One region of the Methylotenera mobilis JLW8 genome, then DNA from elsewhere that is predicted to be linked to it. Evidence: predicted binding sites of a transcription regulator. Region 1 holds the regulator's gene; each other region holds the start of a gene.
What was found. Region 1 encodes FliA, which starts transcription of late flagellar genes. Its sites were predicted from a motif close to CTAAAGTTNNCNNAAANNNTGCCGATANNA; they were not measured.

Region 1 (6,213 bases):
GGCAGAAACTTTATCCAGACAGGCCGAGGAGGCAGCAAGACAACAAGAACAAATGGGCTTAACGCCTGTACTGCTAGTCTCAGCCCCATTGCGAGCTGCACTAGCCAAATTCCTGCGCAGGGCTGTACCAAATTTACGCGTACTTTCACATGAAGAATTACCGGATTCCAAAACCATACGAGTGACTAGTCTGATTGGAGGTTCTGCATGAACATTAGACGATACTTTGGCAAAAACTCACGAGAGGCGTTAGCAATCGTGCGTAAAGAGCTTGGCGATGATGCGGTGATTCTCTCTAATCGAGCTGTGTCCGACGGTAATGAAATTATGGCGTTCAGTGCAGAAGAAATGAACACCGTCGTTAACAACACTCCATTAATACGTGCACATGATGGCGAGCCGAATACACAACGTGCAGAATCTGCGCCTTGGCTGTCATTGCTAAAGCAAAATTCAGATGAACCAAATCATCCCTTAGAAGCCACAAACGCAAAAGCTGAATCCAAGGCTAGCAATACCATGCCCAGCAAACAAATGCTGTGGGTACTCAAAGAAATGCGCAGTATGCGTAACGTAATTGAATCACAACTTGCTACTATTGCCTGGAGCAATATACAGCAGCGCGAGCCGATAAAGGCTGAAGTACTTGGCACTTTGCTAGGTGCAAGTTTTAGCCCGGCACTATCAAGATATTTAGCAGAAAAACTACCTGCCAATCTGGATAGTGACAAGGCTCAAGCATGGGTCAAATATATCCTGAGTAAAAACCTGAACACGGTAGAAAATGAAGCCGAAATATTAGACCAAGGCGGCGTATTTGCATTAATTGGCCCAACTGGTGTTGGTAAAACCACCACCACGGCAAAGCTGGCTGCACGTTACGTCATGAAACACGGCACCCAAAATCTGGGCTTAATTACAACGGATGCCTACCGCGTTGGCGGACACGAACAACTCAGAATTTACGGCAAAATTTTAGGTGTTATTGTGCATGCCGTGAAAGATGAAGCTGATCTTGCACTTGCGCTTAATGAGCTAAAACATAAGCACACTATTTTGATTGATACGGTTGGCGTCAGCCAGCGTGACCGCATGGTTACCGAGCAAATCGCCCTACTCTCAGCCGGCAACACGCCCATTAAAAAACTGCTGTGCTTAAGTGCCACCAACACGGGGGAGACTTTAACCGATGTCATTAGTGCTTATAAGGGAAAAGGTCTGGATGGCTGCATCATTACCAAGCTGGATGAAGCCGCCACCATCGGTAATACGCTTGATGTGATTATTCGTGAAAAGTTAAAACTTTATTACACGGCCACCGGACAACGCGTGCCAGAAGATATCAATCTGGCCGATAAAAAAACGCTGATAGCCCTAGCGTTAAACTCGAAATCACCAGCTAATCGCCCTTTTGAGTTTTTAGTAAATGAACTGCCATTTATAATGGGACAAGCCAACAACACAACAAATATCTCGCTAGCGGAGATTTAATCATGGCTAATTATAACCATATCGTCATGCCTAACGACCAAGCCGCCGGATTAAGGCGGATTATGGCAAAACCGAAGCCTAGGATAGTGTCAGTTCTATCTGCATCATCTACACAAGCGCAGCCTCGCCTCATCACAAACCTTGCCGCTACCATGGTGAGCCAGGGTAATGAAGTGTTGGTCATGCATGCATCTGAGCACGCGTTCGAGCACCATTATGAATTAGCACAATCCCCAACCCTACTGGATGTAATTTCTGATACACATACACTAGCGCAAGCCATCAAAACCACCACCAATGGTTACGCTAGTGTGAAGTTAATGCACAAAAGTTTGTTCAAAAAAGCAAATGATGCCCATAGTGCTAGTCAGCTTAACTTGCTCTTCAACCAATTAGCCCAGCAATATGACATCGTGCTGGTTGATACCATGCTGAACGCAGATAGCGTATTGCCGTTGCATCAACTCAATGAGAGTGAAATTATTATCCAACTCTCACGCAAGCCAGAATCGATCACAGAGGCGTATTCATTGATTAAACAAGTTTGCGGTGAGCTTGGCAGGCGTTCTTTTGGTATCATTGTCGATGACTCAACAGACGCGCAGGCACAAATAGTATTTGGTAATATAGCGCAGGTGGCAAAACGCTATATGCAGATTGAGTTAGAGTTTTTTGGTGCAATTCCTGCTGACAGCCACATCAGCCGAGCTTCTAAATTAGGTCGCTCCGTGATTGATGCGTTTCCGCTCGCAATGGCGTCAACCGCATTAAAACAAATTGCACAACGCTTAGATTACAAGCACGATAATATTTTTAACAATAAACAGGCACAACTAAGCTAAAGACGATTTATGTACACAGCGCACGGGAAAAAAGATCAAAAAGACGTTTTGCTGGATCAGCACGCTATCTTAGTTAAAAAACTCGCCTATCAATTAAAAGCAAAACTTCCACCAAGTGTAGAGCTTGATGACCTTATCCAAGCAGGCATGATGGGCTTACTGGACGCTGTTAACCGCTATGAAGATACGCACGGCGCCCAGTTTGAAACCTACGCCGCACAAAGAATCCGCGGGGCAATGCTAGACGAACTACGCAGTTCAGACTGGCTACCCCGTAGCATCCGTAAAAACATGCGTGATGTTGAAAATGCGATTAGCCAACTGGAGCAACAGCTTGGTCAATCCCCTACTGAAAACGATGTTGCCAAAAAACTTAACATGTCGCTCGCGGAATACCATGAAATGCTAGGCGACTGTAGCGGGCACCAACTTATTTATTACGAAGATTTCCATGAGGCTGACAGCGGTGAGCACTTTTTAGACCGTTTTCAAACTGACCATGATAACGACCCGATTAAAGGCCTGCTCATTGGCGACTTTAAAGATGCGTTAATCGGCGCTATTGACTCACTACCCGAGCGCGAGAAAATCCTGCTAGGTTTATATTACGAACAAGAGCTAAACTTAAAGGAAATTGGTGCGGTAATGAGTGTTTCAGAATCGCGCGTATGTCAACTACATAGCCAGGCGGTCGCCAGGCTACGTGCCAACTTAAGAGAGAAGTCATGGACTGGGGCAGTTTAATCGGTTTAATCCTTGCTGTAGCAGGGATTATACTAGGGCAAAAACTTGAGGGCGGCAACGTAGGCTCCCTGCTGCAATACGCAGCTTTTCTTATCGTCATGTTTGGCACTTTTGGTGCGGTGCTTGTACAAACCCCGGCCAAAACTTTTATTCAAGGTTTAAAAATGCTAAAACTAGTGTTTAAAAAACCGATTGATGATAAAAAAGAGCTGAGCAAGCGTATTTTGATATGGAGCAATTTTGCGCGCAAAGAAGGTATTTTCATGCTGGAACCTTTTTTAAAAAAAGAGACAGACCCCTTTATTATTAAAGGCATGCGCCTGATGATTGATGGCACTCCACCGGAGAAAATTCGCGAGATATGCGCAATTGATATCTATTTCCATGAAGTGCAAATGCGTAGTGCCGCAAAAATTTGGGATGCAGCTGGCGGTTATGCACCTACTGTAGGTATTCTAGGCGCCGTACTAGGCTTGATTCATGTGATGGAGAACTTATCTGACCCTAGCAAGCTAGGTAGCGGTATTGCTGTTGCGTTTGTGGCCACGATTTACGGTGTTGGCTTTGCCAACCTGATATTTTTGCCTATTGCCAACAAACTAAAAACCTATATCCAAGCTGAATTAAAAAGACGTGAAATGTTACTTAATGCCTGGGTGTCTATTGCCAATGGCGATCACCCGAGAATCGTTGAAGAGCGCTTAGACAGCTATCTTGATAAGCCACATTAGCTAATATACCAATAAAACAATTTGAATACAGGCCATGTCGAAACTCATCCGTAAAAGAGTAGAAGAAGACCAAGAGAACCACGAACGGTGGTTAGTCTCTTATGCGGACTTCATCACGCTTTTATTCGCGTTCTTCGTCGTGATGTACTCAATTTCCTCGGTTGAGATAGGCAAGTACAAACAGCTCACCAACTCAATCGGCACTGCTTTTAGCGGGAATGGCAGCTCTGGCGTCAACCAGACCAGCACAGAAAAAGGCCTGGGTGCGAAAGGCATTACTGAGGCAAATAGCTCGATTGTAAAGCCACTCCCACTCAGTCATTTATATTCAGAGAAATTGCGTAGAGAGCGTGATTCTATGGCTAAAACTGGCGTAGAAGTGTCCAACAAACTTGCACCGATGATTAACGAAGGCAAGATTCAAGTCATACAAACCAGCCGCGGTATTCGTATTGATATTCAGGATAACCTACTATTTGGTGCCGGCTCAGCTGACCTCTCCCCCACCGCAAATGCAATTATCAGTGAAATTGTGCCTTTAATTAAAGACAATCAGCGCAAAATTCAGGTAGAGGGGCACACCGACAACACTCCCATTCATAACGCTACGTTCTTCTCGAACTGGGAGCTCTCCGCAGTGCGTGCCAGCAGCGTCGTACGCTTACTAAGTGCTTTGGGTATTAGCGAACAACGCTTGAGTGCTACCGGGCTAGGTGCATCACAGCCGATTAGCGAAAATGAATCAGAAGCTGGTCGCGCCAAAAATAGGCGCGTATCCATCATCATTACCTATGAGTTGCCTATACAAGAGGACACCTCTAATGTGATTACACCAAAGGCACTCTTCTAAGGTTCCGAGAAACTAAGCACATTAATTTGTCTTTAAACTGAAACATGCCAAAATCAGCTTCTATCGTTGAAACTATATATAGAATAAATATAAATAATTGATAACAAATATATCTCTAAGATGCATCACCAGAAAGCACTAATCTAATCTTAGTAAAAGCACCAATAGATTCATCTGAATATAAAGCTGGAATAAAAACTGCATCAGAGTTGACTTTTGAACTTAAAATTTCTATCAAGTTAAATAAAGTGTTATGTGTCATTGTATTGCTAACAACAACCAACAATACCCCACAAACATTATCAAATCTAATCCCATTAGAAGTTATATCAGCAATCAAGTTTTCAAGTTCTAATTCTACACTTTTAATTTCAGGAACGTTGATAGCATAACTATTTATTGGCTCTGAGTGTGATAGCGCGGATATGAAATCATCCGCATCGGTACCAACAAAAGCGTCATTTTTAAAATTGTAAGCTAACTCTCTTAGCAAGCAATCAGTCACTTGTGGTAAATGCTGTTTGAAATGTTCATAAACTTCATCGCACTCTGATTCAGAATAACCTTGATTCATAACACTCCTTTATTTCAAGTTATAAAACTAACCCACTCATATTAGCTGCTATTATAAAACTATACTTTGTATTAATCAGGAGATGATTTTGGATCAAGTTAGAATATTACAACAAGGTCACTTTGATGGATTCTGCTTACTCTACGCTATTATGAATTCATTTAAATCCATTACTGAATCTAATGCATCGGCAGAATACTTCTCTTATAAATACTCAACTGAATGGAAAAACATAATCAGCATTACACCTTCGATTCATGAGTTTGCCAACGGCAATGGTAGTAACTTCGTGAACGTTAATATAAAAACTGAATTACCGTTATTAGATACTTTTATTAATACCAGCTTTTCAATTCTGACCAAAAAAAATGAGAAACAAAAGATTTCTGCAGTAAGGATAAGTAGATCAGAAATTTCGAGCTTAGATTTTAAAAGTTCTGCTGTTATTTTCTGCACCAAAGAAAAAGCAAAGACTGAGCATACCGAAGGACTTGATCACTGGTTATGTATTGTAGGTAAAAAAAACAATAAATACTTGTTAGCTTGCTCATACACCTCCCACTGCATCAACCCATGTCAATACAATGAAAAATTGGATAGAAAAACATCAAGAATATACAACAATACAATTAATGAAGAAGAGCTAAATCAAATATATAAAAATGCAATTTATAAAATTGAATTTAACTATTAAATAAAATTATTGAATTTATTTAATGAGATACCCAAAATAAAAAAAGCCAGCTATCGCTGGCTTTTTTTATTGAATCTAAATTACTCTTTACCGATTTGGTATTCTTCGTAGCTCACTTCTACAATCTTACCGGTAGCCGCATCCACTTCTACCTTAACTTCTTCTTTGTCAGCTTCTAAAATATCAAACTCGTAAGAAGCTTTACCATCAGACTCGAGCTCATACTCTGTTTCAACGACTGTACCAGGATGCGCAGCTAATGCAGTTGCTTTAGCATCGGCCTCACT
Region 2 (6,213 bases), 650 kb from region 1:
ACAAGATTGAAGTCACGCCCATGTTGCGGCTGATTAATAAAAGCTATTTTGTAGAGGGCGGCATCAATAACTCTGGCCAACCTCGCTTTAACTTTATGTATATATTTTAATGATTATTAAGGAATTTATGATGAAAAAACTATTATTAGCATTAGCCGTTATTGCCACATTTTTTAGCCAAGCGGCGTTAGCTACGCAAACCATCAAAGCCAACGTAAACGGCATGGTATGTGCATTTTGTGCACAAGGCATTGAGAAGAAAATGCGTGCGCTTTCTCAAACAAAAGATGTTTACGTCAACTTAAAGCAACGTATCGTTGCAGTAGAGCTTAAAGACGGGCAATCATTATCTAACGATACGGTAAAAGATTTGATTAAAGATGCGGGTTACGAGGTGACGAGCATTGAAATCAGCAGCCATCCGATTGAGCACATCAAGGCAGAAATGGAGCCAAAGTAAATGTCTCACACTTCTACTAACAATGAAATGTCAAACTTGAGGAAAACCAAGTCTTTGTCATTCATCTCATTATTTACCAGCGGTGGCACACTGATTTGTTGTGCACTGCCAGCCGCACTGGTGGGGTTAGGCGCAGGCGCGGTGATGTCGTCACTAGTCAGCAATGTGCCGCAATTAGTTTGGTTTTCTGAGCATAAGTTTGGTGTGTTTATATTTGCTGGCGCGATGCTACTGCTATCAGGCTATTTACAGTGGCAAGCGCGCGGCCTGCCATGCCCAGCAGACCAAGAGCTAGCCAACGTATGCATACGTACGCGCAAAACCTCACTGCGGGTATATATCGCATCAGTCATCATATTTCTAATTGGAGGGTTCTTTGCCTTTATTGCGCCATTAATTCTTTAATACTTAATATGTTACGCATAAGTATTACTGATTTGAATGTAAATGTGCGAATGTAAATAATGTATCACTGATTATCTGCAATATTTACATCAATAAATTTAAGCTAATAACCTACTCTACTAACAAAGACGCCACATTTCAGACATGAGGCGTCTTTCTTTATGTTAGACTTTAGCCCTACTGACAATCTTGAGATTTATAATTTTTTTCACAATTGAAACAATTAGTTAACTATCTGCAATACTTCATTAATTACTGCCCAGTATGATGGGCACATATGTTGAATTGATTTGCAATATATACTCTCTCAAAGTTTGTAGCGCTTTTTTGCAGAAGCGCTATTTTTTTGCCCATTTGGTTAGCATCCTTAATATTTTCAGTCTTAATACTTAAAATCCAGCTCGGCAAGTTACGCATTATTTAAGCTGAAAGCATTAAACTTTTGCGATTTAATGCCGTAACAACTACTTGTAACAGCAATTTCAGCTCCCTTCCCGCAACATTCTATATGTACAAACTCAGCCACCAGCGAGGCTTTGCAGGCATATTGCCATATAGAACAATGACTCACACTCCTCGTCAAAAGTTTGTAAGACAAACACCTACAAAATAAATAGCCAAATAGCCATTGGTTGAAACAGCCTAAAGAGTTACATTTCACCAAGCCAATTGCACCACGGTTTTTACAATAGAAACAACGAATTAGGAAGCAAAATGAATGTAAAAGATATGATGTCCGAAATTAAGGACGCAAATCTCAACTATTTGATGATGGCTAAACAGCTCATCAGTTCAGATAAAGCGACCGCAATGTTTCTTTTAGGCATCAGCAAAGAGATTGCTGATTTGCTAGAAAGCCTAAGCAATATGCAGGTTGTAAAGCTGAGCAGTACAAATATGATGCTGACCCGCTTCCGATTTGACGACAGTGCAGTACTCGGCATGCTGACTGATTACTCAAAAGACCGCGATCAGGCGCATTTACACACATCTGTTCTGCTAGCCAGTCAATCGGCTGAGCAAATTACCTAAGTAAGAACCAAGTATGAATATTAAGCAATTTTTTGGTATTAACTCTCGCGAAGCGCTCAAGCAGGTACGCATGGAGCTTGGCGAGGATGCCATTATTTTATCTAACCGCGTCGTTGACGGCGGCAATCGTATCACTGCGCTGAAAGAAGAAGACTTAGACGCGATTGTTGATAACGTAGCCACTATGGAAGCGTCTTACCGCAACCACACAGAAGGTTTTGGTGAAGATAACCCATCAGCGTTAATCTCAGTGATTAATAAAAAAATTGAGGGCTTTCATAGCAATCAAGCACAGCCTTTTGCACCGAGTATGATCGAGCCAGAAGCGCCTACTCCAAAAATAGATGCCGAACCATTTTTTGCGCAGCCTGTAGCACAAGCAGCACCAGATACCATGATGCAAGCATCTATGTTGGATGCTAGCCAAAAAATGACTGAGATTCTGAACGAAATGCGTAGCATGCGCGATGTGTTTGAATCTCAATTAACCACGATCGCCTGGAGCAACACACAACAGCAATATCCCACAAAAACCAGAATACTAAACATCCTGTTATCTTCCGGTTTTAGTGCTGCGCTTGCCAGAATGTTGTCTGAGAAAATGCCAGCCAACCTCAATGAGGCCAAAGCTTTGGCTTGGGTTAAAGCAATTTTAAGCAAAAATCTGGACAATCTGCCGAGCGAAATGGGCATGCTGGATCAAGGTGGTATTTTTGCCCTGATCGGCCCGACAGGTGTTGGTAAAACTACTACCACAGCCAAACTCGCTGCGCGCTACGTCATGAAACATGGCACGGAGAGCTTAGGCCTAATCACTACCGATGCTTATCGTATCGGGGGTCATGAACAACTAAGAATTTATGGCAAGATTCTTGGCGTAATGGTGCATGCGGTTAAAGATGAAGCTGATCTTAAAATTGCACTAAACGAACTAAAAAATAAACGCACTATTTTGATTGATACCGTTGGTGTAAGCCAGCGCGACACCATGGTGACCGAGCAGATTGCGATGCTCTCCAACACCAATGCCGGCATTAAAAAGCTGCTATGCCTCAATGCAACCAGCACTGGCGAAACATTAACTGACGTAATTAGAGCCTATAAAGGCAAGGGCTTAGACGGCACCATCATCACCAAGCTGGATGAAGCTGTGACTATTGGCGGCGTGCTGGATGTGATTATCAGAGGCAAGTTAAAACTATATTACTTGGCCAATGGTCAACGTGTGCCTGAAGACATTCATTTATCAAACAAGAGCTATTTGATTCAAAAAGCACTAAAGATTGGTGCTGATGGCCGCTCATTACAATTTAAAAATGAAGAGCTGCCATTTATTATGGCTAACACCAGGCCAACGGTGAACACGTTATCTACAGAGATCAGCCGTGGTTAGTTTTAAAAATGATCAAGCGGCAGGTTTACGCCGCATCATGGCAGCGCCGAAACCACGCGTAGTATCCGTGATTTCAGCCTCATCTGCAGACCAATCGCGCATGATGATTAATTTAGCTGCATCTATACGTGCGCAAGGCAGCGATGTATTGATTATGCACGCATCCAGCAGCACGCGTGAAGCTAGTTATGAAGTGGATAAAACCCCTACATTGTTGGATATTGCAAAGGCATCAGCATCACCTACTGCTGCAATTAAAAACACCAAACAAGAGTTTGCTGCGACTAAGTTACTGCCTAAAAACCAGATAAGCACACCACTCAACAGCAAGGCCGGCGCGATATTAAACCAACTGTTTAATGAGTTAGTCGTGCAATACGAAATTGTATTGGTGGACGCAACACTAAACAACGACGACTTATTGCCATTGCAAACACTGAATGACAGCGAGATTCTGATTCAACTAACACGTGAGCCAGAATCAATTAAAGATGCATACACGCTGATTAAGCGTATTTGCAGCCAGCTTGGCAGACGCTCCTTTGGCATTATTGTGGATGATGCCAATGACGCGCAGGCTGAAGTGGTTTTTAACAATATTGCGCAAGTTGCTAAACGTTTTATGCAAATCGAGCTTGAGTTCTTTGGTGCAATTCCAGCCGATGTACATTTAGGCCGCGCAGCAAAACTAGGTCGCCCGATCGTAGATGCTTTTCCGCTAACGCCCGCATCTAATGCGTTTAAGCAAATCGCTCAGCGCTTAAACAGCAAAAACGTGCGTATACCAGACATCAGCATGCTACAAGGTAGCAGCGCACTGGCCTAGCACAGCTTAAACCATACTGTATTAAACTATTTCCTAATATAAGGCTCCTACTAACGGGAGCTTTTTTATTACGCCTCACTTATCGCTACTTTGCGAACGGCTCTTAGAGGCATCGCTGGCAAATGCCACACGTCAACCTCACGCTCGCTGCAACGTTAGTTAAGTGGTCTGTATGATTTTTTTAATGAATAAAAAGGATAGATGATGAAGATTACACATATGTTATTAACCAGCGCTATATTGCTAGGTTTGACTAATGCCGCTTACGCAAACCATCACGCTGGCGAGGAAGGTGAGCACTGCGAGCATGCGGACACCAATAAAGACGGGACAATTTCGCGCGAAGATTTTATGATGAAACATCAAAAGCGTGCGGAAAAAATGTTCAGCAGAATGGATACTAATAAAGATGGGAAAATCGATGCCAATGAGCGCAAAGCCGCGCATGCAGCGATGGAACACCACTCAACGACCACAGAGAAGAAATAGAATTAAACAAAAAGAGCCTACCCTTATCTTTAGGGAAAGGCTCTATCTCTCTATTCAAGGCAATAGTCACACATACATGAAAACTTATATGCCTTACTTTAAGTTAGCTTAATAGTAGCTTATGCATAACCCATAAAGTCAAGTCAAATAATGGCTCATCTTTACATTCTGGTTTTGCCTAACACTCTCAGCCAAAGAAAACCTATTACACCAGCAGTCAAAGACGCAAACAGGATCGACATCTTAGAGGTGTTTATCACTTCATGACTACCAAAAAAGGCCAGATTAGTAATAAAGATAGACATAGTAAAGCCTATACCGCCAAGAATACCCGCACCTGTGATGTGCGCCCACTTGAGATCCGAAGGTAACCGGCATATGCCAGTCAAAACAGCAAAATAACAAAATAAAACGATACCTATTGGCTTACCAAAAACCAAGCCCATGACAATACCCAGCCCATTCAAACTGGTCAGACCACTCAACCAAGTTGAGTCAAAAATAATACCGGTGTTTGCCAATGCAAAAACTGGCAAAATAAGAAATGCCACTGGCTTATGTAAAAAACTTTCTAAGCGATGCGAAGGAGATTGTTTGTCATTATCTTTTACAGTAAATGGAATCACAAAAGCCAACATTACTCCTGCTATCGTTGCATGAATACCGGACTTCATCATGAGAAACCACATGAGTATGCCACCAATAATATATGGTAAAAGCAGCATTACTTTTAATGCTCGATTAAGCATCAAGAGCACTGCGCAAACAACAAAGGCGCCTGCAAGATATTCTACCGAGAGTTTTGCTGTATAAAATAAAGCAATAACTACAATTGCCCCCAAATCATCTATTACAGCAAAGGCAACAACAAATACTTTTAGTGAAGCAGGTATACGGTTACCAAGAATCGACAATACTCCTAATGCAAAGGCAATATCAGTCGCCATTGGAATACCGACGCCATCCTGTGTTGGCGTGCCATGATTCAGAGTAAAGTAAATTAGTGCTGGGACGAGCATTCCGCCAATAGCTGCCAGAATAGGAAGTAGCGCACTTTTAAAGTTAGAAAGCTCACCAATATAGAGCTCACGCTTGAGCTCCAACCCAATCAGCAGAAAAAAAATGGCCATCAAACCATCGTTGATCCACAGCTCCAAACTTAATCCACTGAACTCTACTTGCCAGAGATTTAAATACGCATGACCAATTGATGAGTTAGTCATCAGAATTGCGACTAGCGTACAGAAGATGAGTAAAACTCCGCTTGATTTCTCTGACGCGAAGAAATTGTTAAAGGTATTTGATAGTTTTATTGATGCTGAAATCATTTTCTACTCGTTATTTTTTGTGAAGTGAATAATACATGTATTTGCTTATTCAGCTCCGTGATCAACTATTAGATTTAAATGGTGCACGCTCATCTAGCTCATTGGTATAAACCGCAAGACCCGCCGACTCTTGCGTGACAAAATCTTGTATGGCTGCGGCAAAACCAGAGTGAGCAATTGAGTGGAATGAGCAAGTCGGCCTCGCCGTGAAGCCGCGTGCAAGCTTATGCTCACCTTGCGCACCACCTTCAAAATATACAATACCTTCTGCAATGCAAAA
Region 3 (6,213 bases), 200 kb from region 1:
ACGGCTGCGATGTGTGTGCATATTGCTGCAGATTGCGGGGTTGATGTGACGCAAATTAACGTGAAAGCTACCACAACCGAAAAGCTTGGTTTTACTGGCCGAGGTGAAGGTGTTGCCGCCGAGGCGGTATGCCTGTTGCAACCTAACTGAAGGCAGCTGCACTAACCTGATGCGCATTGCCCATCTATACAAAACCGATGCGTGTTACGCAATCTATTTACGCATTTATGACTAAACGCATCTGTATAAGATGCATGACCAAAGGCCACTATGCTGCGCTGGTTTGAAAACCTGTTAAATCCTTTTCCTGCAAAAGAAATCGTTCCTCCACCTAATGCCCTATGGCCATTCTTATGGTCATGCACCAAAGGTTCGCGTTTATTTATATTAGTGATGACATTTTTTACTGCCATGATTGGCGGGTTTGAGGCCATGCTATTTGCCGTGATGGGCAAAGTGGTGGATTGGTTGAGCAAGACCTCGCCAGCATTGTTGTGGCAGACTGAGAAAAATCACTTATTGATGTTGGCAGGGTTGCTGATTTTCAGTGGTGTGCTGATAGCGGTACAAACCCTGATTAAGCATCAAACCTTAGCGGGTAATTTCCCGATGCGTTTGCGCTGGAATTTTCACCGATTAATGCTTGGGCAAAGCATGAGTTTTTATCAGGATGAGTTTGCCGGGCGTGTTTCTGCAAAGGTGATGCAAACTGCATTAGCCGTGCGTGACGTGTGGTTTATTGTGGCGGATATTTTAGTCTTCGTAGTGATTTATTTTGTGACGATGGTAGCAGTGGTCGGGCATTTTAACGCCATGGTAGTCGTGCCGTTTCTGGTGTGGGTCGTATGTTATGTCATTTCACTCAGCTACTTTGTACCAAGATTAGCCAAGGTTTCGCAAAACCAGGCAGATGCTCGCTCATTAATGACTGGGCGTATCACCGATGCCTATACAAATATCAGTACAGTTAAATTGTTCTCACACGCGGGGCGCGAGGCATACTATGCCAAATCTGCCATGAGTGAGTTCTTGGGCACTGTGCATAAGCAAATGCGCTATGTGTCTGGTGTGGAGTTTACCAACCATATTTTGAATATGCTGTTAGTGATTGCAACTTCCGGTGTTGCGCTGTGGTTGTGGACTAATAATCAGGTGAGCGTTGGCGGTGTGGCGGCCGCTACGGCTATGGCGCTACGCCTCAATGGTATTTCGCATTGGGTGATGTGGGAACTTACTTCGCTATATGAGCATATCGGCACCGCGCAAGATGGCGTAAACACGCTATCGCTCACCCAGCAGATTATCGACAAGCCAGACGCGCCATCATTAAAAATCAGCAGCGGTGAAATCACCTTTGATCAGGTTGATTTTGCGTATGGTATGCAGACCTCAGTATTAAGAGCGTTGAGTTTGAATATTAGACCTGGTGAAAAAGTTGGTCTGGTTGGGCGCTCTGGCGCTGGTAAATCTACCATCGTGAATCTGCTGTTACGTTTTTATGATGTAGAGAGTGGCCGCGTTTTGATTGATGGGCAGGATGTGCGCGACGTGACGCAAAACAGCTTGCGCAGCCAGATTGCGATGGTGACGCAAGATACCTCGCTGCTGCATCGCAGTGTGCGTGACAATATTCTGTATGGGCGGCCAAACGCCACCGAGCAAGAGATGATGGATGCAGCAAAGCGTGCCGAGGCGCATGACTTTATCTTAAGCCTGCGCGATGCTAAAGGGCGCACCGGTTATGATGCACATGTAGGCGAGCGTGGTGTAAAGTTATCAGGTGGCCAGCGTCAGCGTATTGCAATTGCGCGGGTTATTTTAAAAGATGCACCAATCTTGCTGCTGGATGAAGCTACCAGTGCGTTGGATTCTGAGGTGGAGCAGGCGATACAGGCGAGCCTGTATGACTTGATGCAGGGAAAAACTGTGGTGGCTATTGCGCACCGGCTTTCTACCATTGCAGCGATGGACCGCCTTATTGTGCTGGATGATGGCCGAATTGTCGAAGAGGGCGATCATCAAACCCTGATTAAACAAGGCGGTATATACGCAACTTTATGGGCACACCAAAGTGGCGGCTTTTTGGGAGAATAGCGCTTACTCATTTTTCTCGTTTCATCAGTGTTAAATATGTTCATATTTTAGGAGTGAAGAGATGTCAGCAAGCAATGAAGTAAAGCCACCGTTACCTCCATTTACGCGTGAAACAGCAGCGCAAAAAGTGCGTCTGGCTGAAGATGGCTGGAACAGCCGAGACCCGCAACGCGTATCGCTGGTATATACCCCTGATAGTCAGTGGCGTAATCGGGCAGAGTTTATAACTGGGCGTGAGCAGATTGTTGCGTTCTTAACCCGTAAATGGTCGCGTGAATTGGAGTATCGCTTAATTAAAGAGCTGTGGGCGCACGATCACAACCGTATTGCGGTGCGCTTTGCCTATGAGTGGCATGATGACTCTGGGCAGTGGTATCGCTCTTACGGTAATGAAAATTGGCAGTTTGATGCCAATGGTTTAATGGAGTTACGTTATGCCAGTATCAACGATTTACCGATCAAAGAGACTGAGCGTAAGTTTTTATGGCCGATAGGGCGCAGACCTGATGATTATGCCAGCTTGAGTGAATTGGGCTTATAGCGCGAGGCATCGTTAACCAGCCTCAATCTTCGATTGGCTGGTTTAGGGCTGATATTTGTGGGTAGTGTTTCTCGTGCATTTGCGGCACCCAATGTGCCGTAAATGCTTATTTCACAGGTGATGCAGCTGAGGCTGTTTTAGACGATGGGGTGTGGCTTAATTAAGCGCGTTCTCTTACCACTAAGCCTTGTAGTCTGCCCAGTGTTTTTGAAAAGGCTAGCACCTCTTCGTTAGGGATTTGTCTGATGGTTTTTTGCGTCGCAGTGTCGATGACTTTCACAATCATGCGACCAGCTTCTTCATCCATCGAGAATTGAACTGTTTGCAGGGCAGGCGCTACCAACTCATTCAATTTATTGACCGCAGCCGTTAACATGTCTTTGTTTGCTTCAGTTGAAGTTCTGTTGTCAGACGTGTCCACTGATTTTAACGCAGCGCGATTCGCACTACTGGTTTGGGCCGTCGCTCTCGCATCTGTAGTTTGTTGCGTGCTGATTGGCATTTTAATGCCGCCGTAACCATCTATTGAAGAATTAAACATGTTAGCCCTTTAAAATCGCGTCTTAAATTGTTATTGGTTAAAAAATTAAGTTAAATTTTGCCATATCCTACAACTATTTAACGGCAGCTAATTTAGATACTTTAGGGTAAAAGTGAAAAATATTTAAAATAATTTATATATTTATCTAATTGTTAATGGATTCATATAGTTAGTTTTTAAATTATTTTTAATTTGTACGTATTTTTATGTCATTTCTAGGATTTTTTCTGTATAAAACTTAATTAATCAGCATGATTTTGGTGGTTTGTATTTAATAATTTTAGATTTAATTATTTTTCAGTATTGAAGTTAGTATTCATTTCTATAAAGCAGTGCTTATCGGGTAGCATGCCATTTGTATACATTTAACCTCACAGGAAAGCGATGAAGCTTTACGAGCAGCTTGCTAATTCTATTGCCCAGTCTATTCAAGAAGGGGTGTTGTGCCGTGGCGATAAACTGCCATCTGTACGCCAAGCCAGTATTAGCCGTGAAGTGAGTGCGGCCACGGTATTAGAGGCATATTATCTGCTGGAGGCACGTGGCCTGATTACGGCGCGCGAACGCTCCGGTTATTTCGTTACCGGCGGTGCGCTGAATATTCCGTCTTTGCCCGAGCCTGTGACACAGGACCAGCTAGAATCTAAACAGGTGGATGTGAGTGAGTTGGTATTTGAGGTGCTGGAGTCGATTCGGCTCAAAAGCGTGGTGCCTTTAGGTTCGGCATTCCCAAGCCCGTTACTGTTTCCACGCGCGAATCTGGCCAAGAGCATGGCTTCCAGCGTGCAGATTATGGACCCTTGGGCCAGTGTAGATAATTTAAGTGCTGGGGATATGAATCTTAGGCGCCAGATTGCTTTGCGTTACATGATAGATGGCCTGCATGTAACTGCAGATGAAATTGTGGTGACCAATGGTGCGCTGGAGGCATTAAACCTATGTTTGATGGCAGTGGCTCGCCCTGGTGATACCGTGCTTATTGAATCGCCGACCTTTTATGCTGCCTTACAATCTATAGAGCGCATAGGTTTGCGCGCGGTAGAGATTCCTAGCCACCCTAAAGACGGTATTGATTTAGCGGCAATGGAGCGCGCCATTGTGCAGCACCAGCCTAAAGCTTGCTGGTTGATGACTAACTTTCAGAATCCGTTAGGTAGTTTGCTTTCTAATGAAAAGAAACAGGCCTTGGTGGTACTCATCACCAAATATCAACTGCCGCTAATTGAAGACGATGTTTACGGTGAGTTGTATTTTTCCGATAAACGACCCATGCCGGCAAAAGCCTTTGATAGCGAAGGTTTGGTCATGCATTGTTCATCATTTTCTAAATGCCTAGCACCTGGTTACAGAGTGGGTTGGGTTGCACCTGGGCGATTTGCAAAGGCAGTCGCGCGGCTTAAGTTAACCACAACTATTTCTGCATCAGTACCGGCGCAAGTAGCCATTGCCAAATATTTGCAAAAGGGCGGTTACGACAGACATTTGCGTAATCTGCGTCATGCCTTATTGCTAAACCAAATTAAATTTGTAGAAGCAATAGAGCGTTATTTCCCTACCGGTACCTGCTTAACCTTACCGCAGGGCGGGTATTTTTTATGGGTGAAGTTGCCAGATAGCGTTAATGCACTGGAACTGCATAAACTTGCGCTTAATCACGATATTAGCATCGCGCCTGGCCCGATATTTTCTGCGCAGCGTCACTTCAGCAGTTATGTACGCTTGAACTACGGGCATATTTGGGATGCGCGCATAGAAGCCGCGCTGTTAACTTTAGGTTCGCTGGTATTAGCGTTAATACCACAGCCGTTATCGTAAGATTTTTATCATCTGTTATGCTTTTTTTGCAAGCATCTGTCTCTGTTATTAATTAGTAGCAAGCCTTAAGCTTTAGTCACTGTTAAACAAATAACTTGGCCGTTGTATCAACGCCAATTTGTAAGGTGATTAAATGTATATCTATGATGAAATAGATCAGCGACTGGTGGAACAGCGCGTTGCCCAATTCCGGGGGCAGACGCAGCGCTTTCTCAATGGCCAGCTCTCTGAAGATGATTTCCGCGTGCTGCGTTTGCAAAATGGATTGTATCTTCAGCGTCATGCGCCCATGCTACGCGTAGCGATTCCTTATGGGATGTTGACCTCTAACCAATTACGTACGTTGTCTTATGTTGCGCGGCGCTGGGATAGAGGCTATGCCCATCTCACCACTAGACAGAATATACAGTTCAACTGGCCGCGTTTGGAAGATGCGCCTGATATTTTGGCTAAGCTGGCTACTGTGCAAATGCATGCGATCCAGACCAGCGGTAATTGTATTCGTAACACCACTACCGACCATTTTGCCGGGGTGGCACATGATGAAATCATTAATCCACTGGTATGGTGCGAAATTATCAGGCAATGGTCCATGCTGCACCCTGAGTTTGCATTCTTACCACGTAAATTCAAAATCGCCGTGAGTGGTTCCGTCACGGATAGGGCTGCCATCGGCGTACACGATATCGGCTTGCAGGCAGTTGAGAGTAACGGCGTATTTGGTTTCAGAGTATTTGTGGGCGGCGGCTTGGGTAGGACGCCGCTGGTTGGCAAGCTGATTAATCCTTTTGTGGCCTGGTATGACCTGCTGACTTATTTGCAGGCAACATTGCGTGTGTATAACCTGCATGGCAGACGCGACAACAAATATAAAGCACGCATTAAAATTTTGGTAAAAGACCTCACGCCAGAGGTGTTTGCACAGCAGGTAAATGAACAATGGGCGCTGATTCGAGGTGGTGCAGATACCGTAACCGCAGAATTTGTCAGCGCGATTGCCGATAAATTTACCTGGCCCAGCTATAAACAGTTGCAAGATGATGACGGTACCAGTATCGCGCATCATTTAGAGGCTAACCCAGCTTTTGCACGCTGGTTTCGCACCAATATTCACCAGCATAAAATCCCCGGCTATTCATCAGTGACGGTGTCTTTGAAAGCGCCTGGTTCTCCACCGGGTGATATGACTGCAGACCAGATGGATGTGCTTGCTGAAATGGCT

Region 2: flhD (flagellar transcriptional regulator FlhD) is a predicted target of FliA. The motif match lies at 1,446-1,475, and genes of this name have one in related genera.
Region 3: MMOL_RS07325 (flagellar protein FlaG) is a predicted target of FliA. The motif match lies at 3,252-3,281, and genes of this name have one in related genera.

The regions. Positions count from the first base shown of each region.
Region 1 is NC_012968.1:1,380,070-1,386,282, forward strand. Features, by position in the region: gene flhA (flagellar biosynthesis protein FlhA) at 1-211, shown strand, start outside; gene flhF (flagellar biosynthesis GTPase FlhF) at 208-1,491, shown strand; gene MMOL_RS06445 (MinD/ParA family ATP-binding protein) at 1,494-2,333, shown strand; gene MMOL_RS06450 (RNA polymerase sigma factor FliA) at 2,343-3,077, shown strand; gene MMOL_RS06455 (flagellar motor protein) at 3,059-3,808, shown strand; gene motD (flagellar motor protein MotD) at 3,843-4,658, shown strand; gene MMOL_RS06465 (hypothetical protein) at 4,774-5,232, opposite strand; gene MMOL_RS06470 (hypothetical protein) at 5,321-5,926, shown strand; gene MMOL_RS06475 (PepSY domain-containing protein) at 6,007-6,213, opposite strand, start outside.
Region 2 is NC_012968.1:2,025,691-2,031,903, forward strand. Features, by position in the region: gene MMOL_RS09385 (hypothetical protein) at 1-110, shown strand, start outside; gene MMOL_RS09390 (heavy-metal-associated domain-containing protein) at 131-460, shown strand; gene MMOL_RS09395 (hypothetical protein) at 461-865, shown strand; gene flhD (flagellar transcriptional regulator FlhD) at 1,580-1,897, shown strand; gene flhF (flagellar biosynthesis GTPase FlhF) at 1,911-3,290, shown strand; gene MMOL_RS09410 (MinD/ParA family ATP-binding protein) at 3,283-4,116, shown strand; gene MMOL_RS09415 (EF-hand domain-containing protein) at 4,318-4,605, shown strand; gene nhaA (Na+/H+ antiporter NhaA) at 4,767-5,933, opposite strand; gene MMOL_RS09425 (GNAT family N-acetyltransferase) at 5,995-6,213, opposite strand, start outside.
Region 3 is NC_012968.1:1,584,211-1,590,423, reverse strand. Features, by position in the region: gene ispF (2-C-methyl-D-erythritol 2,4-cyclodiphosphate synthase) at 1-150, shown strand, start outside; gene MMOL_RS07335 (ABC transporter ATP-binding protein) at 271-2,094, shown strand; gene MMOL_RS07330 (nuclear transport factor 2 family protein) at 2,156-2,635, shown strand; gene MMOL_RS07325 (flagellar protein FlaG) at 2,796-3,176, opposite strand; gene MMOL_RS07320 (aminotransferase-like domain-containing protein) at 3,561-4,991, shown strand; gene MMOL_RS07315 (nitrite/sulfite reductase) at 5,125-6,213, shown strand, end outside.